DNA from 2 places in the Tsukamurella hominis genome. Region 2 is predicted to be linked to the other one. Evidence: predicted binding sites of a transcription regulator. Region 2 holds the regulator's gene; the other holds the start of a gene.
The links. Region 2 encodes LexA, which represses DNA repair genes until DNA is damaged. Its sites were predicted from a motif close to CGAACANNTGTTCG; they were not measured.
Positions count from the first base shown of each region.

Region 1: a site for LexA is predicted at 6,507-6,520, ahead of recA (recombinase RecA). Genes of this name have one in related genera too.

Region 1 covers NZ_CBCRZG010000018.1:4,193-20,169, forward strand. Annotated here, with positions in the region: gene ACM9LD_RS19220 (amino acid ABC transporter ATP-binding protein) at 1-243, shown strand, start outside; gene ACM9LD_RS19225 (transporter substrate-binding domain-containing protein) at 243-1,442, shown strand; gene ACM9LD_RS19230 (amino acid ABC transporter permease) at 1,435-2,118, shown strand; gene ACM9LD_RS19235 (amino acid ABC transporter permease) at 2,115-3,062, shown strand; gene ACM9LD_RS19240 (glutamate ABC transporter substrate-binding protein) at 3,068-4,030, shown strand; gene ACM9LD_RS19245 (VOC family protein) at 4,034-4,408, opposite strand; gene ACM9LD_RS19250 (regulatory protein RecX) at 4,685-5,293, opposite strand; gene recA (recombinase RecA) at 5,300-6,349, opposite strand; gene ACM9LD_RS19260 (helix-turn-helix domain-containing protein) at 6,586-7,389, opposite strand; gene ACM9LD_RS19265 (DUF2000 family protein) at 7,441-7,863, shown strand; gene ACM9LD_RS19270 (indolepyruvate ferredoxin oxidoreductase family protein) at 7,946-11,530, opposite strand; gene ACM9LD_RS19275 (arabinosyltransferase domain-containing protein) at 11,704-14,844, shown strand; gene ACM9LD_RS19280 (DUF3046 domain-containing protein) at 14,845-15,036, opposite strand; gene ACM9LD_RS19285 (glycosyltransferase) at 15,046-15,977, opposite strand, start outside.
Region 2 covers NZ_CBCRZG010000005.1:284,680-300,656, forward strand. Annotated here, with positions in the region: gene ACM9LD_RS09815 (carboxymuconolactone decarboxylase family protein) at 1-155, shown strand, start outside; gene ACM9LD_RS09820 (hypothetical protein) at 260-958, shown strand; gene ACM9LD_RS09825 (carboxymuconolactone decarboxylase family protein) at 980-1,438, opposite strand; gene ACM9LD_RS09830 (sigma-70 family RNA polymerase sigma factor) at 1,518-2,342, shown strand; gene ACM9LD_RS09835 (solute symporter family protein) at 2,406-4,040, opposite strand; gene ACM9LD_RS09840 (DUF485 domain-containing protein) at 4,037-4,381, opposite strand; gene ACM9LD_RS09845 (aminotransferase family protein) at 4,481-5,734, opposite strand; gene hrpA (ATP-dependent RNA helicase HrpA) at 5,755-9,699, shown strand; gene nrdR (transcriptional regulator NrdR) at 9,722-10,195, opposite strand; gene ACM9LD_RS09860 (LysM peptidoglycan-binding domain-containing protein) at 10,412-11,050, opposite strand; gene lexA (transcriptional repressor LexA) at 11,305-12,015, shown strand; gene ACM9LD_RS09870 (DMT family transporter) at 11,999-12,928, opposite strand; gene ACM9LD_RS09875 (LysR family transcriptional regulator) at 13,008-13,847, shown strand; gene ACM9LD_RS09880 (bifunctional 5,10-methylenetetrahydrofolate dehydrogenase/5,10-methenyltetrahydrofolate cyclohydrolase) at 13,844-14,665, opposite strand; ZMP/ZTP riboswitch at 14,681-14,768, opposite strand; gene ACM9LD_RS09885 (acyl-CoA dehydrogenase family protein) at 14,773-15,927, opposite strand; gene ACM9LD_RS09890 (acyl-CoA dehydrogenase family protein) at 15,928-15,977, opposite strand, start outside.

The DNA of each region.
Region 1 (15,977 bases), on a different contig from region 2:
CCCACCTCCGCGCTCGACCCCGAGATGGTCAACGAGGTGCTCGACGTCATGGTGGGACTCGCGAAGGAGGGCATGACGATGGTCTGCGTGACCCACGAGATGGGCTTCGCGCGCAAGGCCGCCGACCGCATCCTGTTCCTGGCCGACGGTGAGGTGGTCGAGGACACCGAGCCCGAGTCCTTCTTCACCGCACCGAAGTCGGACCGCGCCAAGGACTTCCTCGGCAAGATCCTGGGGCACTGATGACATCACCACAGACCACTCGAACCCGACGGTGGCGGGGCGCGGTCGCGGCCGTCGCCGCCGCCCTCGTGACCGTCCCGCTGCTGTCCGCGTGCGGCACCGACACCCCGCGCAGCCTGCTGGCCTCGATCAAGAACGGCGACGTGGTGCTCGGCACCAAGTACGACCAGCCCGGCCTCGCCAACCGCGACCCCGACAAGTCCCACTCGGGCTCCGACGTGGCCGTCTCGGAGTTCGTGATCAAGCAGATCGCGAAGAACAACGGCTGGTCCGAGCCGAAGATCACCTGGAAGGAGACCCCGTCTCCTCTTCGTGAGCGGATGATCGAGAACGGCGAGGTCGACATGATCGCGGCCACGTACTCGATCAGCGCGGCACGCACCAAGAAGGTCACCTTCGCCGGCCCGTACCTGACCACCTATCAGGCGCTGCTGGTGAGCAAGAAGACCGCGAACCCGATCCGCAGCCTCGAGGACCTGAACTCGGGCCGGAAGCTGTGCTCGGTGTCCGGCTCGACGTCGGCGATCAACGTGAAGGCGGCCCTGCCGAACGTCCAGCTGCAGCAGTACGACGGCTACGCCTCGTGCGTGGAGGGCGTGCGACGCGGCGTGCTGGACGCGCTCACCACCGACGCGACGATCCTCGCCGGCTTCCAGGCCAAGTACCCCGACGAGTTCGACATCGTCCCGATGACCTACCCGAAGGACGTGACCCTGACCAGCAGCACGGGCACCAAGACCGAGAAGAAGAAGGGCGACCAGTTCTCCACCGAGCGCTACGGCATCGGCCTGCGCAAGGGCGACGCCGAAGCGCTCAGCGAGGTGAACAAGGCCCTGCGCCAGATGCTGCTCGGCGAACAGGGCACCGCGACGTACGACGCGGAGGCAGTCCCCGCGGTCCCGTCGTGCGTGGTCCCGGCGGCGGTCGTCTCCACCTTCACCGGCCTCGCCTACGCCAACCCCGACAACGAGCTGTTCAAGGCGCTGCGGGAGAACCTGGGCGAGTACGCGAACACGATGATCGAGCAGGGGCGCCCCGTCGAGGGCGGCAAGCCCAAGTCGGTCCTCGTCGCCGTGCCCGGCGATCAGAGCTGGCTGCTTCCTGACAAGGACGGCAACGTGACCGTCACCGTGAACGGTAAGGCGATGACGCTACCGAAGGCCGATCCGCAGGCGCAGTGCGCGAAGGCAGGTGTCTGACATGTGGGAAGACCTCGGGCCACAGCTGTGGCCGGCGTTCTGGGTGACCATCAAGCTGACCTTCTTCTCGGCGATCGGCGCCACCATCTGGGGCACGATCCTCGCGGGCATGCGCGTCTCGCCGGTCCCGGCGATGCGGGTCTTCGGCACCTGGTACGTCAACATCGTCCGGAACACGCCGCTGACGCTGATCATCCTGTTCCTGTCCCTCGGCCTGTACCAGAACATGGGGTTCGCGCTGGCGCCGAACAACGCGGACTTCACGGAGAACAACAACTTCTGGCTGGCCGTCGTCGGCTTCATCGTCTACACTGCCACCTTCGTCTGTGAGACCCTGCGGTCCGGCTTCAACACCGTGCCGCTCGGCCAGGCCGAGGCGGCACGCTCGCTGGGCCTGTCCTTCATGCAGGTCTTCCAGCTCATCGTGCTGCCGCAGGCCGGCCGCGCGGTGATCGCGCCGATGGGCAGTGTGCTCATCGCGCTCACGAAGAACACCACGATCGCGTCGATCATCGGCGTCGGTGAGGCGGCCCTGCTGATGAAGGAGCAGCTCGAGCTGCACAGCGATCAGCTGATCCTGATCTTCGTGATCTTCGCGGCGGGCTTCATGGTGATCACTCTGTTCGAGGGAGCCGTCTTCGGCTACTTCGCCAAGCGACTGGCGGTGAAGCGATGAGCACGAAGTCCACCTCGACCGTCCTCTACGACGCGCCGGGTCCCAAGGCCCGGGTGCGCAACAACATCATCGCGGTGGCCTTCATCGTGGTGCTGGTGGCACTGTTCGCCTGGGTGCTCACGGCGTTCGCCGCGAACGGCCAGTTCGATCAGGAGAAGCTCGAGCCCTTCGCCGATAAGAACTACTGGGGCACGTACATCCTCCCGGGCCTGTGGGGCACCTTCAAGGCCGCTCTCGCCTCGATCATCCTCGCGATGGTGATGGGCGCCTTCCTCGGCATCGGCCGGCTCTCCGATCACCGGTCGGTGCGCTGGGCGACGGGTGCGATCGTGGAGTTCTTCCGCGCGATCCCGGTCCTGATCCTGATCTACTTCCTGTACATCGTCTTCGGCGTGTACAAGGTGTTCACCTCGGACTACATCGCCTTCTTCGCGGTGGTCTTCGGCCTCACCCTGTACAACGGCTCGGTGATCGCGGAGATCCTGCGCTCGGGTATCAACTCCCTGCCCAACGGCCAGTTCGAAGCGGCCAAGGCCCTCGGTCTGCGGAAGTCGCAGACGATGCGGCTGATCCTGCTCCCGCAGGCGGTCGCCGCCATGCTGCCGGCTCTGATCTCGCAGATGGTGATCGCGCTCAAGGACAGCGCGCTCGGCTACCAGATCGGCTACATCGAGGTCGTGAAGTCCGGCATCCAGGCGGGCAACGAGTGGGGCAACGTGATCCCCTCGCTCATCGTGGTCGCCATCATCATGATCCTCATCAACTTCGGCCTGTCGGCGCTGGCGTCGAACATCGAGAAGAACCTGCGTGAGGGCCGCAAGAAGAAGCTGATCGTCGATGCGCCGCATCCGCTTCCCGAACCGGGGCTCATGTCCAAGGAGGTCATGGAGACCACCCACCCGGACCCGAAGCACAAGGATCTGCGGCAGGACTACGGCGACTGATCGCCGTGCCCTCCAGACCCCGCGCGAGCGCGGCCCTGGCACTGGTCACAGTGGTCATGGCCGCGCTCTGCGCGTGTTCGGGGCCGTCGCCGCGGAACCTGCTGCGCTCGATCGACGACGGTGCCGTCCTCCTCGGTGTGAAGGCCGACCAGCCGGGCCTCGGGCTGCGCGGAGCCGACGGCGAGTACTCGGGCTTCGACATCGACGTCGCCGAGTACGTGGTCCGGTCGGTCGCCGCCGCCCGCGGAAAGGCGGAGCCGAAGATCACGTGGCGGGAGAGCCCGACCCCGCAGCGCGAGCGGCTGATCGCCAACGGCGAGGTGGATGCGATCGTCGCCTCGTACTCGATCGACGCCGACCGCGCGACCGCGGTGACCTTCGCGGGGCCGTACCTGACGACACGCCAGGGCCTGCTGGTGCGCCGCGACGAGGCGGCGGTCGGAACGGTCTCCGATCTGGGGCGGGACCGCACGCTCTGCGCGGTGACGGGCTCCACGTCGGCGCGGGCCGTCGCCGCCCTGTTGCCCGGCGTGCGGCTCCTGGAGTACGACAGCTACTCGGCGTGTGCGGACGCGCTGGCGCGCCGCGCCGTCGACGCCGTGACCACCGATGAGGTGATCCTCGCCGGATTCGCGGCTCAGCGCCCGGATGCGTTCCGCCTCGTCGACATGGTGCTGCCGAAGGACACCTGCGTGGAAGGCCGGCTCCGCACCGCGGGGTCGCCGTTCTCCGTCGAGCGGTACGGGATCGGGCTGGCCCACGGCGACGACGATGCCCGGAACGCCGTCAATGCCGCGCTGCGGCAGATGCTCGAATCCGGTGCATGGGAGCGCTCGCTGCGACGGGCCGTCGGCGACGAGGAGGCCGCGCGGACCCTGGAGCGCGACGGCGGTACCGATCGGTTGGTGCCCGGCGTCGGGGACCTCGGCTTCCTCTCCGCGACGAGCGCGCCGTGCGCGGCGCGCTGACCGTCACAGGTACGGGCGGGTGAGCAGCTCGATGCCGTGCCCCGCGGGGTCGCGGACGTAGACGCCGCGGCCGCCGTGCCCGTGATTGATCCGTCCCGGCTCCTTCCAGAACGGATCGGCGGCGTGGTCGACGCCGCGCTCGACGAGGAGCGCGTATGCGCGGTCGAAGTGCTCGTCGTCGACGAGGAAGGCGTAGTGCTGCGGCTGGATATCGATCGGCGGCGACGCGATCTGCAGCAGGACGCCGTCCTCGATCTCGAGGTTGGTGAACGGCCCCCAGGATTGCGCGGGGCGGGCCTCGAGGTAGTCGCGGTAGAACGCCGCGGAATCCTCGCTGTTCGTGGCGAAGATGATGGTGTGGTTGAAACGTGCGGGCACGGGGATCTCCTTCGGGGGTTCGGAATCGGGGTGCTGTGTCGATCGATTCCGAACGGCGGAGACCGCGCCGTCAACCGTTCGCCGGATCACCCGTCCGTGCGTGGCCCGAGGCCGTTCCGGCAGTCATGCCGGGAACCCTACCGCCTCGTGCACGCGCCTGGAAAGGCCTCAGCGCCACGATCGCCGATGCAGCGAAGCCCCCGGAGTGTTCTCCGGGGGCTCCACCTGGCACGGGGATCCACTCCCCTGGTCTTGGCGGCGTCGGGGCCGTCGCGGCTACTCGTGCGCGGCGTCGGCCTTCTCGCGGACCGCGTCGAGCACGACGGACAGCGCCAGCGACGGGTGGTAGCCGCGGCGGCCGAGCATGCCGACGAGCCGCTGGGTAAGCTTGTCCCGCTCAAGGCGGTCCTCCGGGACCTCGACGCGGGCGAGTTTGCGCTCCACCAGTTCCGCCGCGCGCTCCCGCTCGTCCTCGCGGCTGACGGTGTCGAGCGCCGCCGACGCCTCCTCCGCGCCGACGCCCTTCGTGCGCAGTTCCTGTGCCAGGGCGCGGCGGCCCCTGCCCGAGAACTGATGCCGGGACTGGACCCAGCGCTGCGCGAAGGCCGCGTCGTCGATGAGGCCGGCGGCGACGAACTTGTCGAGCATCCGCTCGGTGAGCTCCTCATCGAAACCACGGCGGGCGAGCTTGTTCCGCAGCTCCGCCCGCGAGTGGTCCCGCATTCCGAGGGCTCGGTAGATCAGGTCCCGGGCCAGCGCCTCACGCTTGGCCGGGTCCTGCTCCTCCTGCCGCGGTTCGCCGGCGACGGGGCCGCCGCCGTCGCGGGAACGGCGCCCGCGGCGCCGGCCCCGGGAGACGACCTCGTCGTCGGCGTAGTCCACCATCGCGGCCTAGAAGTCGACGGGCGCGGGCGCGATCTCGTCGGCGTCGGCGGTGACGTCGGCGCCCACGCCGAGCTTCTCCTTGATCCGCTTCTCGATCTCGTCGCGGACGTCGGGGTTCTCGACCAGGAACTTGCGGGCGTTCTCCTTGCCCTGTCCCAGCTGGTCACCGTCGTAGGTGTACCAGGAGCCGGACTTGCGGATGAAGCCCTCGTTGACGCCCATGTCGATGATGGAGCCCTCGCGGCTGATGCCCTGACCGTAGATGATGTCGAACTCGGCCTGCTTGAACGGCGGCGAGACCTTGTTCTTGACGACCTTGACGCGGGTACGGTTACCCACGGCGTCAGTGCCGTCCTTGAGGGTCTCGATGCGGCGCACGTCCAGGCGCACCGAGGCGTAGAACTTCAGCGCCTTACCGCCCGTGGTGGTCTCGGGCGAGCCGAACATGACGCCGATCTTCTCGCGCAGCTGGTTGATGAAGATGGCGGTGGTGCCCGAGTTGTTCAGGGCGCCCGTCATCTTGCGGAGCGCCTGGCTCATGAGGCGGGCCTGCAGGCCGACGTGACTGTCGCCCATCTCGCCCTCGATCTCGGCCTTGGGGACCAGCGCGGCCACCGAGTCGATCACGATGATGTCGAGCGCGCCGGAACGGATCAGCATGTCCGCGATCTCCAGCGCCTGCTCACCCGTATCGGGCTGCGAGACGAGCAGAGCATCGGTATCGACTCCCAGCTTCGCGGCGTAGTCCGGGTCCAGCGCGTGCTCCGCGTCGATGAAGGCCGCGATGCCGCCGTTGGCCTGCGCCTCCGCGACCGCGTGCAGCGCGACGGTGGTCTTACCCGAGGACTCCGGGCCGTAGACCTCGATGACGCGGCCGCGCGGGAGGCCGCCGATGCCCAGCGCCACGTCCAGCGCGATGGACCCGGTGGGGATCACCGCGATGGGCTGGCGCACCTCGTCTCCGAGGCGCATGACCGAGCCCTTGCCGTAGCTCTTGTCGATCTGCGCGAGGGCCAGCTCGAGGGCCTTATCGCGATCCGGTGCCGCAGGTGCCATGGGACTCTCCGTCCTTCGGGCCGGGGTGGGAAGTACCGCCGGCGCTGGGTTCTACTGTTGCTACGGACGCTAGAGGGACCCTCTGACAAGTTTTCGCATCCGCATCGGGGCGCGCTCTCATCGGCTCACTTTCACGTCGAACACCGTCGACTATAGGCGAACCTGCGTTCGAAGCAAGCATCGAACGCGCGACACGCCGCGCCGCGCGGATCGGGTGTCCGGGAACCGGGATCCGATCATCCCCGAGCTGCGGCTCCGCCGCTCCGCGCGTACCGACCGGGCGTGGTCCCGACCATCGACTTGAAGTGACGGTTGAGGTGCGACTGATCGTGGAACCCCGCCTCCACCGAGACGTCCGCCGGGGCGCCACCCGCCAGCAGCATCCTGCGCGCGAGCTCGACCCGACGGCCGATGAGATACCGGTGCGGCGGGAGTCCGAACTCCCGCGAGAACTCTCTGACCAGGTGCGTCGGGTCCACATGGAGCACATTGCCAGCCTCGTCCAAGGTCATGCCCTCCCGGACTCTGCCGTCGAGCAGATCGCGGAGGGCGTGCGCGAGGGACCGATTCAGCGGGGCCCGCGACGGCTCGGGATTGCGGTCCAGGTGCCACTGCAACCGTTCGACGATCAGGGCGAGCCGGCTCGCCGCTTCGAACTCCTCGCCCGGCTCGGCGAGCGCCCGGTTGAGCTGGTCGACGCGCCGCCTGAGCAGCCCGTCCAGAAGCGTCGGCGTGCCGACGGCCCGGCCGATCCCCGAGAGCATCCGCGACTCCAGGTAGATCACGCGTTTGTCGAACCCGCCCGCCGTGAGGCTGTGGCCGTCGTGCGCGACGTGGGGCGGCAGCAATGTCACCGATCGCGTCGACGAATCGCACCGCTCGCCGTCGAGCTCGTACCCGATACGTCCGCGTTCGACCGTGAGCAGCGTCCAGACATCGTGCGTGTGCATCGGGTAGGCGTGCTCTTCGAAATGCGCCCGGAACACCTCGGCGATTCCCGCGACGCGGGGACGCCAGGCGACGGTCGACTCCGCGGGCATCCATCAAGTATGTACAAGAATCCGGGACCCGGCGATGGCGATCCTGGTTGCATGACCGAGACGATTCGATTCGACACCAAGATCGCGGTGCTGCTCCGCGACGACCTCGCCGGATGGCAGCGCCTCAACGCCGCCGCGTTCCTCGTCAGCGGGATCGCCGCCACCGTCCCCGAGGTCATCGGCGAGCCCTACGCCGATGCCGACGGTGCCGCCTACCTACCGATGTTCCGCCAGCCCGTCCTCGTCTTCGAGGGCGCCGGCGAGACGCTCCGCGCCGCACACCAGCGGGCGTTGGGACGGGGCCTGACCGTCTCGGTCTTCACGCGGGAGCTCTTCTCGACCGGGAACGACCGGGACAACCGGGCCGCGGTGCAGGCGGTCGGCACCGACGACCTCGAGCTCGTCGGCATCGGTGTCCACGGCCCCAAGAACGCCGTCGACCGGATCCTCAAGGGCGCACGCATGCATCCGTGACCGCGGATACGTCGGGAACCGACGACGGTGACCGCCCCTCGGAGGCGAGGGGCGGTCACCGTCGAATACGAGGGAGCGGGAGTTACCAGCCCAGCTGCTGCAACTTCTCCTGGACTGCGGCGCGGTACTTCTCGACGTTGCCGGTCTTGATCGACTCGTAACCGCGGACCATGTCCGGCAGCTCGGCGAGGGCGACGACCTGCACGCGCTGCTCCTCCGCGACGCGGCCACCCTCGGCGGCGGCGATCATGAGGCCCACCAGCGCGCGGTACTCCGCGATGAGGGTGCGCTCCATGCGCCGCATCTCGGTCATGCCGAAGACGTCGAGCTTAGTGCCGCGCAGGCGCTTCATCTTCGCCAGCGTCTTCATACCCGGATTGACCCACTCGCCCAGCGCCAGCTTGTTCTTCAGGCCCATCTCGCGCAGCGTCGGCGGGTGCAGGCGGATCGCCTTCTTGGCGTCGGCGCCGAACTCGTCGGCGACCTGTGCCGCGAAGCCGGCGTCCTGCGAGAGCCGGGCCACCTCGTACTCGTCCTTATAGGCCATCAGCTTGTGCAGGTTGTGCGCGACGGCCGCGGTGAGATCCTCCGAGCCCCAGCTCTTCTCGGCGCGGAACACGCGGGCCACGTCGGCGACGTACCGCTCCGCGTAGGCCTTGTCCTGGTACGCGACGAGCTCGTCGACGCGGAGCCCGACCTGGCGCAGCAGCTCCTCGGAGCCGCCGTCCAGGACGGCGACGAGGCCCTTGGCGAACGCGCTGACCGGGGCCGGCGCGGGCACAGGGTGCAGCGCATCGATCGCGGCCTTGACGCCGGCCGGATCCGAGACCGACTGGCGGCCGCGGCGGAAGGCCTGCAGGTTCTTCTCCACGGCGACGCCGTTGAGCTCGATGGCCCGCTCGATCGACGCGGAGCTGATCGGCAGGGCGCCGGTCTGGAACGCGGCGCCGACCATGAACAGGTTGGCGTACTGCTCGTCGCCGAACAGCTGCAGCGTCAGGTCGCCCGGATCGAGGTACACGGTGCGCAGCGACGCCCGGTCGATGGCCTCGTGGATGCTCCGCGCGTCGGGGTAACCCACCGAGGTGTCGATCACCATCTGGCCGGTCGGGACCTCGGTGGTCGAGACGATCGAGGTGGTGCGCTCGGGCGAGGCCACCTTGAGGTTCGCCGGGTCCACGCCGACGAGGCTGTCGCACGAGAGGTACACGTCGCAGTCGCCCGAGGCGACCTTCGCGGCCTGATCGACGTACGTGGCCGAGACCTTGATGTCCGAGACCACGGCGCCGCCCTTCTGCGCCATGCCGGTCATGTCGACGGTGCGGGCCGAGTGGCCGTCGAGCACCGTGGCGGTCGCCAGGATCTGCGAGACCGTGACCACGCCCGTGCCACCGATGCCGGTGATGCGGATGGCCATGCCGTCCGCCTCGCGGCGCGCCTTCTTCGGCTGCGGGATCGACTCCGCGGTGATGTCGGGCACCGACTTGCGGACCTTGCCGACCTCGCCGGGGGTGACCGTCACGAACGACGGGCAGTCGCCCTTGAGGCACGAGAAGTCGAGGTTGCAGGAGCTCTGGTCGATCCGGGTCTTGCGGCCGAACTCCGTCTCGACCGGATGCACCGAGAGACAGTTGCTCTTCTGGCCGCAGTCGCCACAGCCCTCGCAGATGCGCTCGTTGATCACCACGCGCTGGTTGGGCGTGGGGTACTTGCCGCGCTTGCGCTTGCGTCGCTTCTCCGCGGCGCAGTGCTGATCGTGCACGAGCACGGTCACGCCGGCGACCTCGGCCAGCTCGCGCTGCACGTCGAGGGTGTCGGCGCGGTCGCGGACCTCGACGCCCTTCGGCAGGCCGAGGGCCTTGGTGCGCTTGGGATCGTCGGAAGTGACGACGACCTTGCTGACCCGCTCCGCGAGCAGCAGGGTGCAGATCTGCGGCAGCGTCATCTCGCCGACCGGGTCCTGGCCGCCGGTCATCGCGACGGTGCCGTTGAACAGCAGCTTGTAGGTGATCCGCTCCCCGGAGGCCACGGACTGGCGCAGCGCCAGCGAGCCCGAGTGCATGAACGTGCCGTCGCCGATGTTCTGCACGAAGTGCTTCTCGGTGACGAAGGGGGCCATGCCGACCCACTGCGCGCCCTCGCCGCCCATCTGGCTCACGCCGGTGACGTCGCCGACCTGCTGGGGATCCATCAGCAGCACCATCGCGTGACAGCCGATGCCGGCGCCCACGAGCGTGTCGTCGGCCACCTTGGTGGAGGTGTTGTGCGGGCAGCCCGAGCAGAAGTACGGGCTGCGCTGCGCCAGCGGCAGCTCGATGCGGGTGCGCACCTGCGCCTTGCGGTCCAGCCAGTCCTTCGCCGCGGGCACCTGGTGCACGCGGGCGAGGCGCTGGGCCAGGCCGCGGGAGACCGAGTCGACGTCCAGCTCGCCGAAGCGGGAGAACAGGGTGGAGCCGTCCTCGTTGGCCTTGCCGACGATGTTCGGGGCGCCGGGGTGCCGGAACAGGATGTCGCGCATCATCGTCTCGAGGAAGTCGCGCTTCTCCTCGACCACGATGACCTCGTCGAGACCGTCGATGAACTCGTGCAGGATCTGCCGCTCGAACGGGTAGACCATGCCCATCTTGAGGATCCGGATGCCGAGGCGGTTGAGCTCGTCGTCCTCGATGCCGATGAGCCGCAGCGACTCGCGCACGTCGAGGTACGTCTTGCCGGCGCAGACGATGCCGATCCGGTCGTCGCTCGAACGCACCGTGATCCGGTTGAGGCGGTTGATCCGGGCGTACTCCGTGGCGCGCGGCATGCGGACGGTGAGCTGGTTCTGCTCGAGCTCCATCAGCTTCGCGCCGAGCAGCTGGCCCGACGGGACGTGCGGGCTGGTGCCGAGGTCGCCGTAGACGGGCAGGATGCGGTCCGGGTGCACGTCCGCGGTCGACGATCCGTCGGCGACGTGTGCGGAGATCTTCAGCGAGGTCCACAGGCCGGAGACGCGGGACATGATCGCGGCGTGCACGCCGAGGTCGAGGATGTCCTGCGAGTCGGCCGGGTAGAGGATCGGCATGTAGAGGTCGGCCAGCGACATCTCGGAGGCGCAGGGCACCGTCGAGCTCTTGGCGCCCGGATCGTCACCGACGAGGGCGACGGCGCCGCCGGTGGGGTGGGTGCCGATCATGTTGGCGTGCCGCAGCGCATCGGTGGCGCGGTCGAGGCCGGGGGCCTTGCCGTACCAGTAGCCGGTGACGCCGTCCAGGCCGCGATCGAGGTGCCCGACCTGCGCCGCGATCTGCGAGCCCATGACCGAGGTGGCGGCGAGCTCCTCGTTGAGGCCCGGGCGGTGCACGATGTCGAAGTCCTTGAGGTACTTCGTGCGCTTGGCGATCTCCAGGTCGTAGCCCGCGAGGGGCGAGCCCTCGTAGCCGGAGATGAACGAGCCCGTCTTGAGGTTCTGGCGGCGGTCCAGCCGCGCCCGGTCGCGCACCATGCGGACCAGGGCCTGAATGCCCGTGAGGTAGATCGTGCCCTCTTCGCGCGTGTACCGATCGTCCAGCGAGAAGGACTCGACCGAGGCGGACTGCCCGCCCCGGGGGTCGGCGTCGTGCCGGCCCGCCCGCGTGGCGTCGGTACCGCCGGGGAGCTTCTCGATCGGCGAATTGGCGTCAAGGGTCACTGAAACCACCGTGCTTTCTCTCAATACGCCCTGTTCCAGGGGTGGCGGAACCGGGCGCGGGCTGTGTCGGTGGTCACAGCATAGCTGCCGGGACGACGTATTTCACAGCCGTCTCGGGCGACGCGCCGCGCGCCGACCGGGCCCGCCGGTCCGGGCCGATACCCTGACTGATCGTGAACCTCCGAATCGCCCGGATCGCCGCCGTCGTCGCCGGCCTGATCGGCCTGGTGCTCGCGATCGCGACGCCCCTGCTGCCGATCAAGCAGACCGCGGTCACGATCGACTGGCCGCAGTCCGGATCGCTCGCACCGGTCACCGCGCCGCTCACGATGTACAAGCCGCTGGAGGTCGACGCGACGATCCCCTGTGCGGTCGCGGCGGCGGCACCGTCGGACAGGCAGACCGTGCTCGCGGCCACAACACCCCCACCGGCCGGGGACCGGGCGCGCACGGCCGGGCTGTTCGTCACCGTCGACGGCGAGGCGCTGACGGTCCGCTCCCGGGGCGCGCTGGTGCACCACGTGCCGCGCGCCGACCTGACGCGGTGCGGCGAGCTGCGGATCGCGATCGACGCCGATCACGCGTTCGCCGCGGCCAGCGGCATCTCGGCCCAGGGCGACGTCCGCGGCGACCTCCGGCCCCAGGTGGTGGGCGTGTTCTCCGACCTGCCCGCGGACCTGCAGGGCCCGACGCCGAAGGTCACCATCGACGTCGACTCGCGGTACACGTCCTCGCCGTCGGTGCTCAAGGGCGTCGCGATCCTCGTCGGCGTGGCCTGCGTGCTGGTCTCGCTCCTCGCGCTGGCGCTGCTCGACCGCGCGGATGGCCGGCGCCGAGGCAGGCTGCTCCCCCGCAGCTGGCTGCACGTGCGCCTCGCCGACGTCGCCGTGATCGGCAGCCTGCTGGCGTGGCACATCGTCGGGGCCCCCACCTCGGACGACGGCTACATCCTCGGGATGATCAAGGCGGCGCCGCACTCCGGCTACATGCCCGAGGTCTTCCGCTACTACGACGCCCCGTACGCGCCGTTCGGCATGCCGTTCTACGTGGTCTCTTGGATGGCGGATCTCAGCGTCTCCAGCCCGTGGCTGCGCCTTCCGGCGCTGCTGTCGGGGATCCTGGCGTGGTTCCTCCTCTCCCGCGAGGTGCTGCCGCGCCTGGGTCTGAGCAAGCGGCGCGCGCCGCGCGAATACTCGCGGGCACTCTGGGCGATGGCGGCGGTGTTCACCCTGTTCTGGCTCACCTACAACCCCGGCCTGCGCCCGGAGCCGATCGTCGCGGTCGGCACCGTCGTGACCTGGTGCCTGGTGGAGCGCTCCGTCGCCACCCGCCGCCTCGCCTCCGCGGGCCTCGGCCTCGTCGTCGCCGGGCTCACGCTCTCCGCGGCCCCGACGGGCAGCTTCGCCTTCGTCGTCTTCCTCGTCGCCGCGGCGCCCCTGTGGCGTGCCGTCGTGGCGCACGTGCGGGCGAACGGCTACGCCGCGACGCTGCTGACGCTGGGCGCCGCCGGCGCGTCCGTGCTCTTCCTCGTCTTCGCCGACCACGGCCTGGTCGAGATGCTGCAGTCCACGAAGCTGCTCGGCGACGTCGGGCCGAGCGAGCCCTGGCACCGCGAGATCATCCGGTACGAGGCCCTGTTCCAGCAGAACCCCAACGGATCCGTCGCGCGACGGTTCGCGATGCTCGCGCTGTTCCTCGGCTCCGTCGCGGTGGCGACGCTGCTGCTGTGGCGCCGCCGGATCCCCGGCATCGCGACCGGGCCGGCGCGCCGCGTGGTGGCCGCGATCGGCGTCTCGCTGCTGGTCATGGCCTTCAACCCCACCAAGTGGACCCACCACTTCGGCGCGTTCGCCACGCTGGGCGCGATGGTCGCGGCGATCGCCGTCGTGGCGATCGGGCCGCGGACCATCCGCCGGCCCCAGTTCCGGCTGCTCGCCCTCGCGGCCGTCGCCGGCTGCGCGACACTGGCGTTCGAGACCACCAACGGCTGGTTCTACCCGGGCAACTTCGGCATCCCCTGGGGCGGTGCGGACCCGGCGGTCGCGGGCGTGAAGATCGCGACCGTCTTCGGCGCGGCCACCGTGGTGCTGCTCCTCGGCGCGCTGGTGGTGCACGTGACGGGCCGGACTCCCCGGCTGCCCGAGTTCGGCGGGCGACTGCCCGGTTTCGCCACACCGATCACGCTGGTCGCAACGCTCATCATCGCGATGATCGGGGCCACCAACGTCGCGTCGATCATGATCCAGCGGCCGGCCTACTCCTACGGCCAGCAGAACCTGCGCTCGCTCGCGGGTGACCCGTGCGGCATGGCCGACGAGGTACTCGTCGAGCGGGACGCCACCGCGGGCGTGCTCGCACCGATCGGCACCGCGCCCGATCCGCTGGTCGGGGAGCTGAACGCGAACTTCACGCCGAACGGCATCGCGGGCAGCCTCTCCTCGTCGTCGCGGGGCGCCGCGGACCTGGTGCGCACCGGCGACGCCGACAACACCCCGTCGAACACGGGCGGCACGGGCGGCGGCACCCTCGACGCGCCCGGCGTCAACGGCTCGACCGCGGCGCTGCCCTTCGGGCTCGATCCCGCGCGGGTGCCGGTGGTCGGCTCCCGGCAGACCGGTCCGCAGCACTCCGCGCGCGCGATCTCGAGCTGGTACGCGCTGCCCGCGGGCGGAATCGACCGGCTGCTGACGATCAGCGTCGCCGGCCGCTTCGGCCCGGGCGACCTGCAGCTCGAGTTCGGCACCGGCGAGAGCACGATCACCCCGAACGGGGCGGTCACGCCGATCGACATCGGTCCGGCGCCCGCGTGGCGCAACCTGCGCGTTCCGGCGGAAACGGTGCCCGCCGGCGCGACGGCCGTGCGCGTGCGGGCGACGATCACGGCACCGTCGGAGAGCACGTGGGTGGCGTACACGCCCCCGCGAGCGCCGAAGCTGGAGACGCTGCAGGAGCTGCTGGGCGATGATCCGACGCTGGTCGACTGGGGCGCCGGGATCGGCTTCCCCTGCCAGCGGCAGTGGCGCGAGAACGGCGGCGTCGCGGAGCAGCCGAAGTGGCGGATCCTCCCCGAGCGCGACCTCGCGGCCGCGGCGACCACCACGTGGCAGGGCGGCGACGCCGGCGGGCCGCTGGGTTGGGCGCTGCTGCTCGCCAAGGCGCAGACGGTGCCGACGTACCTGAACCACGACTGGGGCCGGGAGTGGGGCGCGCTGGAGCGGTACGTCCCCTACGTCGACGCGCCCGCGGCGCAGCTGGGCCGGACCGAGGTCACGCGGTCCGGGCTGTGGACGCCGGGGCCCACGCCCCAGGAGTAGCTACCAGCGGGACCGGGGGACGTCGAACTCGGAACAGAGCTCGCGCCAGACGTCCTTCGGGTCGACGCCGGATTCGATGGCCTGATCGCCGGTGGCGCCGAAGGCGCTGAGCCTGTGGTCCCGCATCAGCGTGTCGCCGCGCAGGGTGCCGAACTCGGCGTAGAGCAGTTCGCGGAAGTCGGTGAGGCGCACCGCACCAGGTTACCGATAGGCCTCGCACACCAGCACGGGGTCCGCGACGCGGTGGGCCCCGTCCGCGGCGCACCGCGCGGCGCGCGCGTACGACGGGTCGTCGAGCACGCGGCGCACGCCGTCGCGGATCGCGCCGGGGGTCGCCGGCCGCACGAGCACGCCGCTCCCCTGGCGCGCGACGCGGTTCGCGAGTTCCCATTGGTCGCCGCCCCCGGGCACGACGACGACGGGCCTCCCCGCGGTGAGCGCCTTGGTGAGCATGCCGTGCCCGCCGCCGCAGACCACGACGTCGGCGCGCGCGACGAGGTCGTCCTGCCGGCCGAAGCCGCTGGCGACCCACGGCTCGTCGAAGGCGGGCGGATTGAGCCCGCTCACCGCGAGCCGCACGCCGGCGCCGCGCAGTCCGTCGACGGCGACCTCGGCGAGGTTCTGCTCCCCCGTCGCCGCGGTCGACGGCGCCACCATGACGAGGGGGCCGACACCGTCGGGGACGGGGCACGGGTCGTCCGTCGGCTCCAGGGTGAGCGGCCCGACGAGGTGCGTGCGCGCCGGCCAGTCCGGGCGCGGCAGTTCGAGGGCGGGAATGGTGGCGACGAGCCGTCCGGCGGGGCCTCCGTCGCGCGACGGGAGCCCGATGCCGGCACGGGCCTCCGCGCGCTGGCGGCGGCCGTTGCGGATGTCGCGGGCCGTGAAGGCCCGGAGCACGGCGTCGCGGAGCAGCTCGCGCGGCGTCTGCGCGGGGGCCAGGCCGGATCCGATGGGCGGCAGTCCCTTCGAGGGCAGGTAGAGCGGGTGGGGGCTGAGCTCCAGCCAGGGCACGCCCAGCAGTTCCGCCGCCATCCCCCCGCCCGGGGTGAGGATGTCGGCGACGACGAGATCGGCGCGGAGGGCCTCGATGCCCGGGAGGACCCGGGTGGCGATGTACGCGGCGCGGCCGTGGA
Region 2 (15,977 bases):
GCTGCGAGCACTGCGTCGCCGCCCACGACGACGTGGTCCGCAAGGCCGGCCTCACCAAGGAGCAGGCCTTCGAGGCCGTCAAGGTCGCGGCCACCGTGCAGGGCGTCGCGCAGGCGATCTTCGCCGCCGAGACCCTCGCGACCGCTTCGGTCTAGCCTCACCGCTTCACAACACGACGGTGCCCGCCCCTCACATCGAGGGGCGGGCACCGTCGTTCTCGTCCGCGTAACGTACGGCGCACGCGCGGCGACGTACGGTCATGCGGCAGAACCTGCTGGTGGCGCTCCGGGTCGCCGCTCTCCTCGTGCTCCTCACCGCGGCGGTCGCCGCGGCGACCGCCGCCCATCCGCGCGACGCCGACTACGCGGAGTTCGCCCGGGAACTGGACCGGGGCGCGGTGGTTCAGGTGATGCTGCCCGATTCCTCGTCGAGCTCGATCGACGACGAGACCGTCTGGACCGCGACGTGGTCGACGGGGCCGTTCCAATGGCGCCGAGGCCCCATCGCCGACCGATTGCAGACCCCCGTGGCCGAGTTCAGAGACGCCATGCGGGCCCGCGGGGTCCGGGTGAAGGCGGAGGACGGCGACGCCCACCTACTCGCCTGGCCCCTGCGCGGACCGCACTGGGTCACGACCGTCATCGGGCTGACCATGCTGGCCACGCTGGTCGCCATGCTGGCCTCTCGCCCCGTCTACGGCACCCGGTGGGCATGGTTCTGGATGATCGTCATCGGTCAGGTGGGTGCCCTGCTGTACCTCGTGCTGGAGCCCGCGCCGCTCTGGCGCGGCCGCTCGGGCGCCGCGGCCGCCGCGGACGCTCCGGAGGCGGAGGGGGCACCGGCGCCGCGCTCCCGATGGAACGGGCTGCAGGGCTTCGGCTGGTCGGTTCTCCTGCTCCTGGCCGGCGCGATGGCCTCCTCGGGGATCGGCTGGCTCGCGGCGCGCGTCCCGGCCTGAGCCCTTTCGGGAGGGCTTCAGTCACGGCCGCCAGGAGCCGGCCTCCTGGCGGGTCGCGTGGTTCACGCGGTTCCACAGGTTGATCTGCCCGACGGCCAGCACCAGCGCGGCCAGCTGGTTCGCGTCGAACTCGTCCGCGGCGGCGTCCCACAGCGCGTCCGGTACGGCGTCGGGATGCCCCGCGAGCACGGTCAGCTCCTCCGTGAGCTCCAGCGCGATCCGCTCGGCATCGGAGAAGTAGGGCGTGTGACGCCAGGCGCCGACGGCGAAGAGCTTGTCATCGGACGCGCCGTGCTTGCGCGCCATCCGCCAGTGCCCGTCGAGGCAGGTGCTGCAGCTGTTGAGCTGGCTGGCCCGCATGTTCACCAGCTCCAGCAGCTCCGGCGACAGCCCCGAGGCCGTCACCGCCTCGCCCAGCTTCGTCAGCGCGTCCAGCGCCCCGGGCAGGGCGAAAGCGGGGTTCGTCATCCGTGCGGTCATGTCGTTCTCCTCTGTCGGTCACACTCGGGGCGGGCGCCCCGTCATCTCCCTGACGGATCGACGACGGAGGATGTGACACATGGACCTGAACGACTTCATCAGCGCCCGGCCGCGGCTGCTCGCGGTGGCCACGCGGATGCTCGGCTCGGCCTCGGAGGCCGAGGACGCGGTGCAGGAGGCGTGGCTGCGCGCCGACCGGGCGGACGGGGACGGCACCGTCGACAACCCGACCGCGTGGCTGACCACCGTGGTGTCGCGGATCTGCCTGGACCGCCTGCGCGCTCGGCGCGAGACGACGCCGCTCGACGAGGTGGACCCCGCCGACCCTGCGCCCGCGCCGGACGACGAAGCGCAGCTCGCCGAGTCCGTGGGCGCCGCGATGGGCGCGGTCCTCGACGACCTCGCACCCGCGGAGCGCGTGGCCTTCGTGCTGCACGACGTCTTCGCGGTGCCCTTCGACGACGTGGCCGCGATCCTCGGCAGGAGCCCCGCCGCGACGCGCCAGCTCGCGAGCCGGGCCCGCCGGCGGGTGGCCGGAACGCCCCGGCCGGACGCGGCGCGCACCGACGCCGTGCGCGCCTTCCTCGCGGCGTCGCGCGACGGTGACTTCACCGCCCTCGTCGAGCTGCTCGACCCGGACGCCGTGTTCCGGACGCACACCGACGACGCGCCGCCGTCGATCCTCGCGGGCGCGCCCGCGATCGCGGAGGCCTTCCTGTTCAAGGCGAAGACCGCCCTGGTCGCGCTGGTCGACGGGCTGCTCGGCTACACCGTCCGGCTGCCCGGCGCGCCCGGCTACCTGCTGCTCGGCGACGTCACGTTCACCGCGGACGGCCGCATCGCCGCCCTCGACGTCACCCTGCGGGCCGACGAGGTTGCGGGCAGCGAGGTGGTCCCGCTCTGACCCGCCGAACGACGGTGCCCGCCCCCGGAGAGCCGGGGACGGGCACCGTCGAACGTGCTGGGCCTAGTGGTCGATGGCCTTCTCGACACCGACGCCGGTGAGCGAGCGGACCTCCATCTCGACCGCCTTGTCGGCGAGCTCGGTGTCCGGCTTGCCGAAGAGCGTGCCCAGGATCGCGAGGCCGAAGCCGATCGGGATCGACACCAGGCCGGGGTTCTCGAGGGGGAACCAGTGGAAGTCGAGCGACTTGAACATCGACGTCGGCTTGCCCGACACGGCCGGCGAGAAGACGATCAGGACGATGGCCGAGATCAGACCGCCGTACATCGACAGCACCGCGCCGGTGGTGTTGAACTTCCGCCAGAACAGCGAGAACAGGATCGTCGGCAGGTTCGCGGACGCCGCGACGGCGAACGCCAGCGCCACCAGGAAGGCGATGTTCTGCCCCATGGCGCCGATGCCGAGGATGATCGACGCGATGCCGATGACCACCACGGTGATGCGGGAGACACGGACCTGGGACTCCTCGGAAGCCTTGCCGTGCTTGATGACACCGTTGTAGATGTCGTGGGCGAGGCTCGCCGACGCGGTGATCGCCAGGCCGGCGACGACGGCGAGGATGGTGGCGAAGGCGACGGCCGAGATGACCGCCATGAGGATCGTGCCGCCCAGCGAGAACGCGAGCAGCGGCGCCGCGGAGTTGACCCCGCCGGGGGCCTTGGCGATGACGTCGGCGCCCACGTAGGCGGCGGCGCCGAAGCCCAGGACGAGGGTGAAGATGTAGAACGCACCGATCAGGCCGATGGCCCAGGTCACCGAACGGCGGGCCTCCTTGGCCGTGGGCACGGTGTAGAAGCGCATGAGCACGTGCGGCAGGCCCGCGGTGCCGAGGACGAGCGCGAGGGCGAGGGAGATGAAGTCCAGCTTGGTGGTCTCGGTCTTGCCGTACTTGAGGCCGGGCTCGATGATCTTCTCGCCCGACGCGCTGCCGTCGATGGCCTTCTGCAGCAGGTCGGAGAAGTTGCCCTTGACCGCGGCGAGCACCATGAGGGTCATCAGCAGGGCGCCGCCGACGAGCAGGACGGCCTTGACCATCTGCACGTAGGTGGTGCCCTTCATGCCGCCGACCAGCACGTAGACGATCATCAGGACGCCGACGACCGCGACGACGACGGCCTGGCCGGTGGTGCCCTTGATGTTGAGCAGGAGCGAGACGAGGCCGCCCGCGCCGGCCATCTGGGCGATCAGGTAGAAGAGCGAGACGGTGAGCGTCGCGAGCGCGGCGGCCATGCGCACGGGGCGCTGCTTGAGCCGGAAGCTCAGCACGTCGGCCATGGTGAACTTGCCGACGTTGCGCAGCCGCTCGGCGACGAGCAGGAGCGCGACGAGCCAGGCGACGAGGAAGCCGATCGAGTACAGGAAGCCGTCGTAGCCCTGGACCGCGATGGCACCGCAGATGCCGAGGAAGCTGGCGGCCGAGAGGTAGTCGCCCGCGATGGCGAAACCGTTCTGCGGGCCCGTGAACGTGGCGCCGCCGGTGTAGAAGTCCGTGGCCTTCTTGGTGGTGCGGCTGGCCTTGATGACCAGGCCCATCGTGACGCCGATGAACAGGACGAAGACGAGGATGTTCAGCGCGGTGGAGCCGACCTGCTGGCCGACCTCGATCGTGCCGGGCTCCCAGGCGAGGAGATCGGTCACTGGCCCGCCTCCCCCGCCTTGAGCTCGCCCTCGATGTGCTCACGCAGGTCCGTCGCCATCGGGTCGATCGTGTTGTTCGCGAACCGCACGTACGCCCAGGTGATGGCGAACGTGGTGACGAACTGCCCGAGCCCCATCACCAGCGCGACGTTGATGTTCCCGAACAGCTTCTGGCTCATGAACTCGTGTGCGTAGGTGGCCAGCAGCACATACACGGCGTACCAGAGCAGGAACGCCACGGAGATCGGGATCACGAACGTCGCCAGCCTGCGCCGGAGCTCGTGGAATTCCTTGCTGTCGTAGGCGCGCTGGTAGACCGCCGCCGTATCCTCTTCGTTCACGTCCGAAAGTGTGGCACGGACCACATTGACCACGGGTTTGATTCGGCCACAAACGCCGTGCAACCCCTTGCAACGGTCGTTACCAGGGGCTTACACCGGTCAGGCGTCGAGCGCCCGCCGCGTGGCCGCGGCGATCTCGGCGACCTGCTCGTCCGTGGTGACCAGCGCCGGCGAGTACTGGAGGGTGCCGAGACCGGCGGCGCGGCCGGAGACGCCCTGCGCCCGTAGCTTCTTCACCATCGCCATGGCCTCGGCGGGCTCGTGCAGCTGCACGCCGGCGACAGCGCCGACGCCGCCCCGCACGTCCTTGACCTTCGGGTGGTCCGCCAGCGCGGAGAGCTCGCGCAGCAGGGTGTCCTGCAGCCGCAACGCCTCGGCGAGCAGGTTCTCGCGCTCCATGATGTCGAGCACGGCCATCGACGCCGCGGCGGCCGCCGCATGACCGCCGTAGGTGTAGCCGTGCCGCCACCACACGCCGCCCCCGTAGAAGGGCTCGGCGACGCGCGGCGCCACGAACAGCGCGCCCATCGGGACGTAGCCGCTGGTGAGCCCCTTGGCGGTGGTCATCAGGTCGGGCTCGAGATCGAACCGACTGGACGCGAACCACGCGCCACCGATGCGGCCGAAGCCGGTGATCACCTCGTCGGCGATGAAGAGCACGTCGTGCTCCCGGCAGATGTCGCGGACCTCGCGCAGGTACCCCTCAGGCGGGGGCAGCAGGCCGCCGGCGCCGATCACCGGTTCGGCGACGAACGCCGCGATGGCCTCGGCGCCGACCCGCTCGATGAGGCCCAGCAGCTCCTTGGCGTCGTCCCAGGCGACCGTCGCGGTGTCGTCGAAGAGCACGCCGCCGTAGCCCTCCGCGTTCACCGGGATACCGCCCAGGCTGGTGCCGCCCACGTGCATGCCGTGGTAGGCGTTGGACCGGCCGACGATCAGCTTCTTCTCCGGCCGGCCCTGCTCCTGCCAGTAGCGGCGGGCCAGCTTGATCGCCGAATCGACCGAGTCCGAGCCGCCCGAGGTGAAGAAGATCTTGCTGTCCGGCACCGGCGCGATGGCCTGCAGGCGGTTCGCCAGGGCGACGGTCGTATCGGTGGCGGCGTCGCCGAAGCCGGTCACGTGCGCCACCTTGAGCAGTTGATCGCGGACCGCGTCGGCGACCTCGGCGCGGCCGTGGCCGACGTTGGCGAACCACAGGCCGGCGGTGGCGTCGAGGTACCGGTTGCCCTCGGTGTCGAAGACGTACGCGCCCTCGCCGCGCGCGAAGACGAAGGCGCCGTCGCGCTGCACGGCGCCCATGTCCGCGAAGCCGTGCCAGAGTGCCGATGAGGTCGTGGGTCCCTGTCCGCTCATGGTGGATAAACTAGTCGCAAATGACGAAGCAGGAGACGCGCACCGCACGAGAAGACGGCGACGGCGGACCGTCGAAGCGCGATCTGTACGCCGCCCTCGGCACCGACGCCGAGCCCGCGGTCACGCTGCGGGACGAGACGCGCCTGCGCGGGAGGCTCAAGCGCGCCAAGCCCTCCGACCTACCGAAGGTGGCCCGGGAGATCGAGACCGCGCGGGCGCGTTACGCCGAGCGCACGGCGGCGGTGCCGGCGATCGTCTACCCCGAGAACCTGCCCGTCAGCGCGCGGCGCGAAGAGATCGCGAAGGCCATCGCCGAGAACCAGGTCATCATCCTCGCGGGCGAGACCGGCTCCGGAAAGACCACGCAGCTGCCGAAGATCTGCCTCGATCTCGGCCGCGGCGTACGCGGCATGATCGGCCACACCCAGCCCCGCCGCCTCGCCGCGCGCAGCGTCGCCGAGCGCATCGCCGAGGAGACGAAGACGGAGCTGGGCGACGCCGTCGGCTACGCGGTGCGGTTCACCGACCGCGTCTCGCCGAAGACCTCGGTCAAGCTGATGACCGACGGCATCCTGCTGCGCGAACTCACGCGCGACCGCCTCCTGCGCGACTACGACACGATCATCATCGACGAGGCCCACGAGCGCAGCCTCAACATCGACTTCCTCCTCGGCTACCTCCGCCAGATCCTGCCCCGCCGGCCCGATCTCAAGGTGATCGTCACCTCCGCGACCATCGAGCCGGAGCGGTTCGCCGCCCACTTCGCGCGGCCCGACGGTACGCCCGCCCCCGTCATCGAGGTCAGCGGACGCACCTACCCGGTGGAGATCCGGTACCGGCCCCTGGACGAGATGACCGACGATTCCGAGCCGCTCGACCAGGTCACGGGCATCGTGCACGCCGTCGACGAGCTCTCCCGCGAGGCCCCGGGCGACGTACTGGTGTTCCTCTCCGGCGAGCGCGAGATCCGTGACGCCGCCGAGGCGCTGCAGGCGCACGTCCGTCCCGGGACGGAGATCCTGCCGCTCTACGCGCGCCTGTCCTCCGCCGAGCAGCACCGCGTCTTCGCCCCGCACACGGGCCGGCGGATCGTCCTGTCCACCAACGTCGCCGAGACCTCGCTGACGGTGCCCGGGATCAAGTACGTCGTGGACACGGGCACGGCGCGCATCTCCCGGTACTCGGTGCGCACCAAGGTGCAGCGGCTACCGATCGAGCCGGTCTCGCAGGCCTCGGCGCAGCAGCGCTCGGGCCGCTGCGGCCGCACCTCGGACGGCATCGCGATCCGGCTGTACTCGGAGGACGACTTCGACGCCCGGCCCGTGTACACCGATCCCGAGATCCTGCGGACCAACCTCGCCTCGGTCATCCTGTCGATGACCGCGCTGGAGCTGGGCGAGGTCTCCGCCTTCCCGTTCGTCCAGCCGCCGGACGAGCGGGCGGTTCGCGACGGCACGGCGCTGCTCGAGGAGCTGGGAGCGCTCGAGGACGCGCAGGAGGGGCACAAGCGCCTCTCCGCGGTCGGCCGTCAGCTCGCGGATCTGCCCGTCGACCCTCGGATGGCGCGGATGCTGGTCGCGGCCCGTGAGTTCGGGGTGCTGCCCGAGGTACTGGTCATCGTCGCCGGGATGTCCATCCAGGACGTGCGCGAGCGGCCCGCCGAGCACCGTCAGGCCGCGGACGCGCAGCACGCCCGCTTCGCCGACCCCACGTCGGACTTCCTCTCCTACCTGAACCTGTGGCGCCACCTGGGCGACCGGCGGGCCGAGCTGAGCTCGAGCGCCTTCCGGCGGGAGTGCCAGCGGGAGTTCCTGCATTACGTGCGGATCCGCGAGTGGCAGGACCTGCAGGGCCAGCTCCGGCAGATCTGCCGCGATCTCGGCTGGAAGCTGGACTCGCTGGGCCGGGAGCCGGCGCCGTCGCCCGACCTGATCCACCAGGCGATGCTGGCAGGGCTGCTCTCGCAGATCGGGCTGCGCGAGCCCGACGGCAGGGAGTTCCTGGGCGCGCGGAACGCGAAGTTCCTGGTCTTCCCCGGTTCTGCGTTGTCCAAGAAGCCCCCGCGGTTCGTGATGGCGGGCGAGCTCGTCGAGACCTCGCGACTGTTCGCGCGGACCGTCGCGAAGATCGAACCGGAGTGGGCGGAGAAGCTGGCCGGGCCGCTCGCGAAGCACCACTACTCCGAGCCGCACTGGTCCACGAAGCGGGAGGCGGTGCTCGCCAAGGAGCGCGTCACGCTGTTCGGCGTCCCGCTGGTGGCCGACCGCACGGTGAACTTCGGCCGCATCGACCCCGTCGCGGCACGGGAGCTCTTCCTGCGGCACGCGCTCGTCCAGGGCGAGTGGCGCACGCGGCACCCGTTCTTCGCGCGCAACCGGGCGCTGCTCGACGACGCGGAGTACCTGGAGGACAAGGCACGGCGTCGCGACATCGTCGTGGACGAGGACGGCCTCTTCGACTTCTACGACCGACGGGTGCCCGAGGGCATCGTCTCGGCGCGGCACTTCGACTCCTGGTGGAAGAAGGCCTCGCGGACCGACCCCGGCCTGCTGGACTTCACCGCCGACGACCTCCTCGCCGACGGTGCCGCCGACGTCACCGCGGAGGCGTACCCGACCTCGTGGTTGCAGGGCCGCATCGAGGTGCCGCTGAAGTACCGGTTCGAGCCGGGCGCCGCGGACGACGGGGTGACCGCCCGGATCCCCGTCAAGGACCTGGCGACGGTCCGCGCGGACGGCTTCGAATGGCTCGTCCCCGCGATGCGCGAGGAGCTGGCCGTAGCGCTGATCAAGTCGCTGCCGAAGCAGTTGCGCCGCGAGGTGGTGCCCGCACCCGACTTCGCCGCGGCCGCGCTCGCGCGCCTCACGCCCCGCGCCGAGCCGCTCACCGAGGGCCTCGCGCGCGAGCTGACGCAGTTGTCCGGCACCGTCATCCGGCCCGGCGACTTCTCCCCCGGCGCGATCCCGGATCACCTCCGGGTGACGTTCACGGTGATCGGCGACGACGGCCGCACCCTCGGTTCCGGCAAGGACCTCGACGCGCTCAAGCGGAAGCTCGGTGCCGCGGTCCAGGAGGACCTGTCGAGCCGCGCCGGCGCCTACGAGCGGGCCCCGGCGAAGCAGTGGACGGCGGAGACGCTCGGGGACGTGCCGCGGACGATCGACACCGAGGTCCGGGGCAGCCGGGTGACGGGTTTCGGCACGCTGTATCCCGCCGGCGACGCGGCGGGCGTGAAGGTGGTCGCAGCGGAGCCGGAGCAGACCGCGCTGATGGGGGCCGGGCTCGACGTACTCCTCGCGAACGCGCTGCCCGCCGCGCACAAGTCGGTGCTGCAGTCGGTCGGGCAGCGGGAACGACTGGCGCTGTCGCAGAGCCCGTACGCCACGCCGATGGACCTCGTGGCCGACTGCCGGCGTCGCGCCATCACGGATCTGCGCGCCCGCGCGGGTTCCGCGTGGACGCCCGACGAGTTCGCCTCGCTCACGGCGACGGTGCGGGCGGGCCTGGGCCAGGCGGTCCAGCAGAACTTCGCGGACGTCGCAGAAGCGGTGGCGACCGCCACCGAGGTCCGGGGCGCGATCGCGTCCGCCCCGCCGGCGCTGCGCGAGGCGGCGGAGGACATCGCCGAGCAACTCGACGCGCTCCTGTTCCCCGGCTTCGTCGCGGCGACCCCGGACGCGCACCTGCAGCACCTGCCCCGCTACACCGCGGGCGCCGCTGCGCGCTGGGCGGCGCTACCCGCGTCGATCGACCGGGACGACCGCGGAATGGCCACGCTCGACCGCGTGTACGGCACGCTCACGGCGAAGCTGGACACGCTGCCCGAGCACCGGCGCGATGCGGCGCTGGACCAGGTGCACTGGTTGATCGAGGAACTGCGGGTCAGCCTGTTCGCACAGTCGCTGGGCACCGCCGGGTCGGTCTCGGAGAAGAAAGTGCTGGCCGCGATCGCGTCTCTGACCTGAGCGCCGGTCGCTCGGGGGCGGGCTACGCCGCGTCGGTCGGGTCCGCGGCGGCGGCGCGGGCGCGAAGGTCGCGGATCGCGGCCTCGAAGTCCTCGATGGACGAGAAGCCCTGGTAGACCGACGCGAAGCGCAGGTAGGCGACCTCGTCCAGGTCACGGAGCGGGCCGAGGATGGCCAGGCCGACCTCGTTCGCGGGCACCTCGGCCACACCCATGGCCCGGATCGTCTCCTCGACCTGCTGGGCGAGCTTGTGCAGGTCGTCCTCGGCGACGTCGCGGCCCTGGCACGCCCGGCGCACGCCCTTGACGACCTTCTCGCGACTGAAGGGTTCGGTGACGCCGTTGCGCTTCACGACCGCCATGACCGCACTCTCGACGGTGGTGAAGCGGCGGCCGCACTCGTTGCAGGAGCGGCGCCGACGGATGCCCTGCCCGTCATCGAACACTCGTGAATCGACCACACGGGTGTCCTCGTTCTTGCAGAACGGGCAATACATGGGTCCACCTCCCGCGCGGCTGCGCTCGGACGTCCGGCGGGGCAGTTGCAGCACGGTGGCCCCTGCCACCGCCGTGCCCCGCGATCTCGTCTCCGAGAATACTCGGCACGGGAACGGCACCACATTGTCGAGGTGGGCGGAGCGCCCGCCGTGCCGGGAATCCACTATCGCCATACGGGTGGTCATCTGCGTCTCCTTCGATCGTGAGGTGGCGGGTTAGTACCGCGGGGTGACGAGGGTCTGTCCGGCGTGCACCCGGCCGCCCTCCAGGCCGTTGATCTCCGAGATCTCGGCGACGACGGCGGCCTGAGCCCGATCGGGCGCGATCTCGCGGGCGATCTGCTCGAGGCTCTGCCCGCTGCGCACGGTCACGATCGAGGTCAGCGCGGGCTGTGCGGCGCCGGCGGGGGCCGCCGGCTCCGCCTGCGGGGCGCCGCCGAACAACACCAGGAGCCCGGCGAAGACGCCCGCGGCGAACAGGACGCACGCCAGGACCGCGGGACCCGGAGTCCGGCGGGCGCAGCCGTCGGCACGCGAGTATCCGCGGGGGACGCGGCGAGCGGCGGATCGCACGCCCGGGCGTTCGACGGTGCGTCGCGCCGAGCCGCGGGCCCCCGTCACGCGGACCGCCGCCGGCTCCGTTCGAACAAGCGCCTCGACGACGTCGTTCGACGAGGTGATCGATACCGCCGACGCCTCCCGGGTGCGACTGCGCGCGAGCCGCGGCGAGACTCCGCGAGCCCGGGTCGCGCCGCGCCGGTCGGAAGCCGCCGAACCGTGCCGCACGAGCGCCTGCGCCTCGGCGGCAGCGTCCTGCGCTGCGGTGATGACGTCCCGATCGATGATCGCGGTCATGATCTCTCCTTGGTCGGTAGCGGGTTCTTCTCGCTCACCCACTGGTCTATCGGAGGGGACTGACAAGTTTTCAATCCAGCCCCACCAGTCACACCGAAGTGCGTGCAAGTGTTCGAGAGAACTTCTGTTCGATTTCTACCACACCCCTCCGGCGGACGGAAGACACGCGGACAAATTTCTCGAACAGGTGTTTGTCAGGCCGTTCGAGCTGGACTACAGTGGAGTCGGAACCGAACGGGCGTGAGGAGCGACACATGACAGATGAACGACAGGTCCAGCACCGGGACAAGCGCTTCCGCGACGCACAGGGCAACGTCTCCGAGGATCACCTCACCCGTCGCCAGAAGCAGGTCCTGGAGGTGATCCGCCGGTCTGTGCGGGACCGCGGCTACCCCCCGAGCATTCGCGAGATCGGTGACGAGGTGGGCCTCACGTCCACCTCATCCGTGGCGCATCAATTGCGCACGCTCGAGCGCCTGGGCTTCCTGCACCGCGACCCGAACCGCCCCCGCGCCGTGAACGTCCAGGGCGCCGAGGAGCGCACCGCACAGGTCATCCAGAAGGTGATGGAGGACGAGGACCGGATGCCGGAGCCCGCCTTCGTCCCGGTCCTGGGGCGGATCGCCGCGGGCGGCCCGATCCTGGCGGAGGAGGCGGTGGAGGAGATCTTCCCGCTTCCCCGTGAGCTCGTGGGCGAGGGCTCACTGTTCCTCCTCAAGGTGGTCGGCGAGTCGATGACGGACGCTGCCATCTGCGACGGGGACTGGGTCGTGGTGCGTCAGCAGTCCGTCGCCGAGAACGGCGACATCGTCGCGGCGATGCTCGACGGCGAGGCCACCGTCAAGACCTTCCGGCGGACCGGCCGCGACGTCTGGCTGATGCCGCACAACCCCGCGTTCGACCCGATCCACGGCAACGACGCGGTCATCCTCGGCAAGGTGGTCACCGTCATGCGTCGGATCTGACCGCACCCGCTCCGCGCCGCGCCGGCTCGTCGACCGCGAGGTCGGGGGCCGGCGCTCGTCGTCCGCCGCGGGAGGCGATCACGCACGCCGCACCGCCGAGCACCAGCCCGGCGAGCACGCCGGGGTGCACCGCCTCGCCCACCATGAGGAACGCGAACAGCGCCGACACCGCCGGGATCACCGCGAACAGCATCGCGGCGCCGCTCGCCCCCGCGATGCCGATCACACGCAGGTACAGGGTGGTCGCCGTCATCGAACTCAGCAACACCATCAGCACGAGCACGAGGGCGCCCCGCACGGGATCCGTGACGTCCGCGCCGAACAGCACGACGAGGGCGCCGGCCGGGACGGCCGCGACCACCATGCCGATCGCGTTCCCGGCCGTCGGGTCGACGTCGCGGCAGAACCGCTGCTGGTACACCCCTCCGACGGCGATACCCGCCAGTCCGATCAGAGTGAACCCGATCCCCGCGCCGGCGTGGGCCAGCATCGGCACCGTCGACCAGCACGCCGTGACGACCGCCGCGAGGCCCAGCAGAGCCGCCAGGGAACGGCTCGCCGTCAGTCGCTCCCGGAGCGCGACCCGCGCCACCACCGTCGTCACCGCCGGGTTCACGCCGATGATCAACGCCGCGACCCCGGCGGGCACGCCCGCCTGCAGCCCGAGGTAGCAGCCCAGGAACTGCGTGGCCTGCGCCAGGAGCCCCACCACGACGGCGTGCCCCAGATCCGCACCTTTCGGCACGCGCCGGCCGGTCGCGCGCACCAGTCCGAGCATCAGTACGCCGGAGATCGCGAACCGCAGGAACAGCAGCAGGAACGGGCTCATCGCGGCGACGCCGAGGGCGCCGAGCGGATACCCGAAGGCGTACAGCACGACGACGGAGAGCGCGAGAACGGGAGGAATTCGCATGCGTCGATCGTCGACCGCGCAGGTGCTCGCCGTCCAATAATGATTGACGATCACGATCGATCAGATCTATCGTTCATTCATGGCCGAGCCGATCCTCGACATCGTCCCGCTACGCAGTGTGGTCGCGATCGCCCGCTGCGGCGGGGTCCACCGCGCCGCCGAGACCCTCCACCTGACGCAGTCGACCGTCAGTGCCCACCTGCGCAGGCTCGAGAAGTCCACCGGCGACACCATCGTCGAGAAGGCGGGGCGCGGGATCCGGTTCACCGATCACGGCAACCGGCTGCTCGGGCACGCGCAGACGATCCTCGACGCGCACGACGCCGCGGTCCATGAGCTCGCCTCCCCCACGAGCCACACGCTGTCCGTCGCCGCCACCGAGCACGGTGCCGATCGCCTGATCCCCGAGCTCAGCCGCGGCTTCGGCGCCCTCCCCGGCGGGTGGGCCGCGCAGTTCCGGTTCGATCGCAGCGCCCAGATCGCCGGCGCCGTGGACCGTGGCCTGGCAGACGTGGCGGTCTTCCTCGCCGCCGGTGACCATCCGGACGCCATCGGCCCCATCGACCTGCACTGGTACGCCGCCCGGGAGTGGAAGCGCCCAGCCGACACGGTGCCCGTCCTCCTCTTCGACGACCCGTGCGTCCTGCGCGCACCCGCGGCGGACGCGCTGACGCGCAACGGGATCGACTACACGATCGCCGCCGAGGCCGCGAACCTCGCGGGCCTGTACTCGGCGGCCCGCAGCGGCCTCGGGGTCACCCTGCTCCCCGCCATCGACGCGACCGACGGCCTGGTCACCGTCGACACGATGCCGCACCTGCCGCCGATCGCTCTCGCGGTCACCGTCGGGCCGCGCGTGCCGGCCACGGTCCGGGCCGCCGTCCGCCGTGCCGCCGCCTCACTGACCACTCCCCGCTAGCCCGCGCTCGCCTCCGCCGCGTCCACCGTCTGGCTGAGGAGGACCGCGATGGTCATGGGTCCGACGCCACCCGGCACCGGGGACGCGGCGCGGGCGCGCGCGGCCGCGCCCGGGGTGACGTCCCCTGGAGTGAAGCCCGCGTCGACGATGACCGCACCGGGGCGCACCATGTCGGCGGTGATCAGACCAGCCCGACCCGCGGCCGCGATGAGCACGTCGGCGCGACGGGTGTGCGCCGCGAGGTCGCGGGTACGCGAGTGACACACCGTGACGGTCGCGTCGCGCTGGATGAGCATCGCGGCGAGCGGCTTTCCGAGGATCGCGCTGCGCCCGACCACGGTCACGTCGGCACTCTCGAGCGTGACTCCGTAGTGGTCGAGTAACCGAACGATCCCCGCGGGTGTGCAACTCCGGTGGCCCGTTCGCCCGAGCGCGGCGGCCGCGAACGCGGCGCTCGAGGTGCCGTCGACGTCCTTGGTCACGGGGATCGCGTCGAACGCGGCTCGCTCGTCCACCTGCGGCGGCAGCGGGTGCTGCAAGAGGATGCCGTGCACGCCTCCGTCGGCTGCCAGCCCCGTGAGCACACGGATCAGCTCGACCGTCGTGGTCTCCGCGGGCAGGTGCACGAAGCGGGAGTCCAGGCCGTGGTTGGAGCACCGACGGCGCTTCATCGCCACGTACGTGGCGGAGCCCGGATCGTCGCCGACCAGCACGGTGGCCAGAGTCGGGGCGAACGGCAGCGCCGCGGCGCGGGCGGCGGTGTGGGCGTTGAGCTCTGCGGCGAGCTGGGTGCCGGAGAGAACGATGGGACCGGACATGGCGACCTCCTGGGACTTCGACGCCCAGGCGCGCGGCTCACGGATACTCCGGTGGGCCGCTCCCCCGGGGTGCTCCCCGTCAGCGCCAGTCACGGCCACCCCCGAGGCTACCCTCCCTGCGCGCTCGCCTCCGCGTACCGGTGCAGGTGGTCGGTGGCGGAGCCGAACTCGGTCTCGATGGCGGTGAGCCTCTTGAAGCAGTGCCCGATCGCCAGCTCCTCCGTCATGCCCATGCCGCCGTGCAACTGGACCGCGTTCTGCCCGACGAACCGCGCCGCCCGCGCGATGGTGATCTTCGCGGCCGAGACGGCACGGCGGCGCACCTGCGGCTCCGCGTCGAGGTTGAGCACCGCGAGATAGCTCGCCGCCACCGACTGTTCGAGCTCGAGCGACATGTCCACCATGCGGTGCTGCAGCGCCTGGAAGGAGCCGATCGGCACGCCGAACTGGCGGCGCTGCTTGGCGTACGCCACGGTGTCCGCGACGACCCGGCGCATGATCCCGACCGCCTCGGAGCAGACGGCGGCGGCGCCGTCGTCGAGGGCGCGTTCGATGACGTCCCAGGCACCGCCCTCGGTGCCGAGCAGCGCCGACGCGGGCACGCGGACGTCGCTGAGCACCAGATCGCCCGTGTGGTGGTCGTCGATCGTCCGGAAGTAGTGCGCGCTCACCCCGGCGGGGGGAGCCTGCGGGTCGAACTCCACAAGGAACAGCGAGATCCCGTCGCGGTCGAGCCGGCCTCCTGCGGTGCGGGCGGCGACGATCAGATGCGTCGCGAACGGCAGGTCCGCGACCACGATCTTCGCTCCGGACAGCACGTACTCGTCACCGTCGCGCACGGCCGTCGTCTGGACGTCCCAGGGCTCGCGCCCGGACTCGGGCTCGGTGAGCGCGAACGCGATCCGCGCCCCGCCCTCGGCGATCGCCGTCAGCACCGCGTCCGCCGCCGGTTCTGCGGAGCCGCGGAGCAGGGCGGCGCCCACGACGGCGGTGCCGCCGTAGGGCTCGACGACGAGCGCGCCACCGAGCTCCTCGGCGATCACCATCATCTCCTCGGGGCCGCCGCCCAGTCCGCCCACGGACTCGGGCAGCGTCGCGGCGAGGATGCCCAGCTCGGACGCGAAGGCCTCCCACACGGCGGGTTGCCATCCGATTTCGGAGCGAGCCGCGCTGCGCGACTCCACCAGCGGGTACCGGCCCGCGAGGTACGACCGCACGGCGTCGCGCAGCATCGTCTGTTCGTCGGTGAGTGTGAAGTCCATCTACAGCCCCAATGCCGCTTTCGCCAGGATGTTCCGTTGGATCTCGTTGG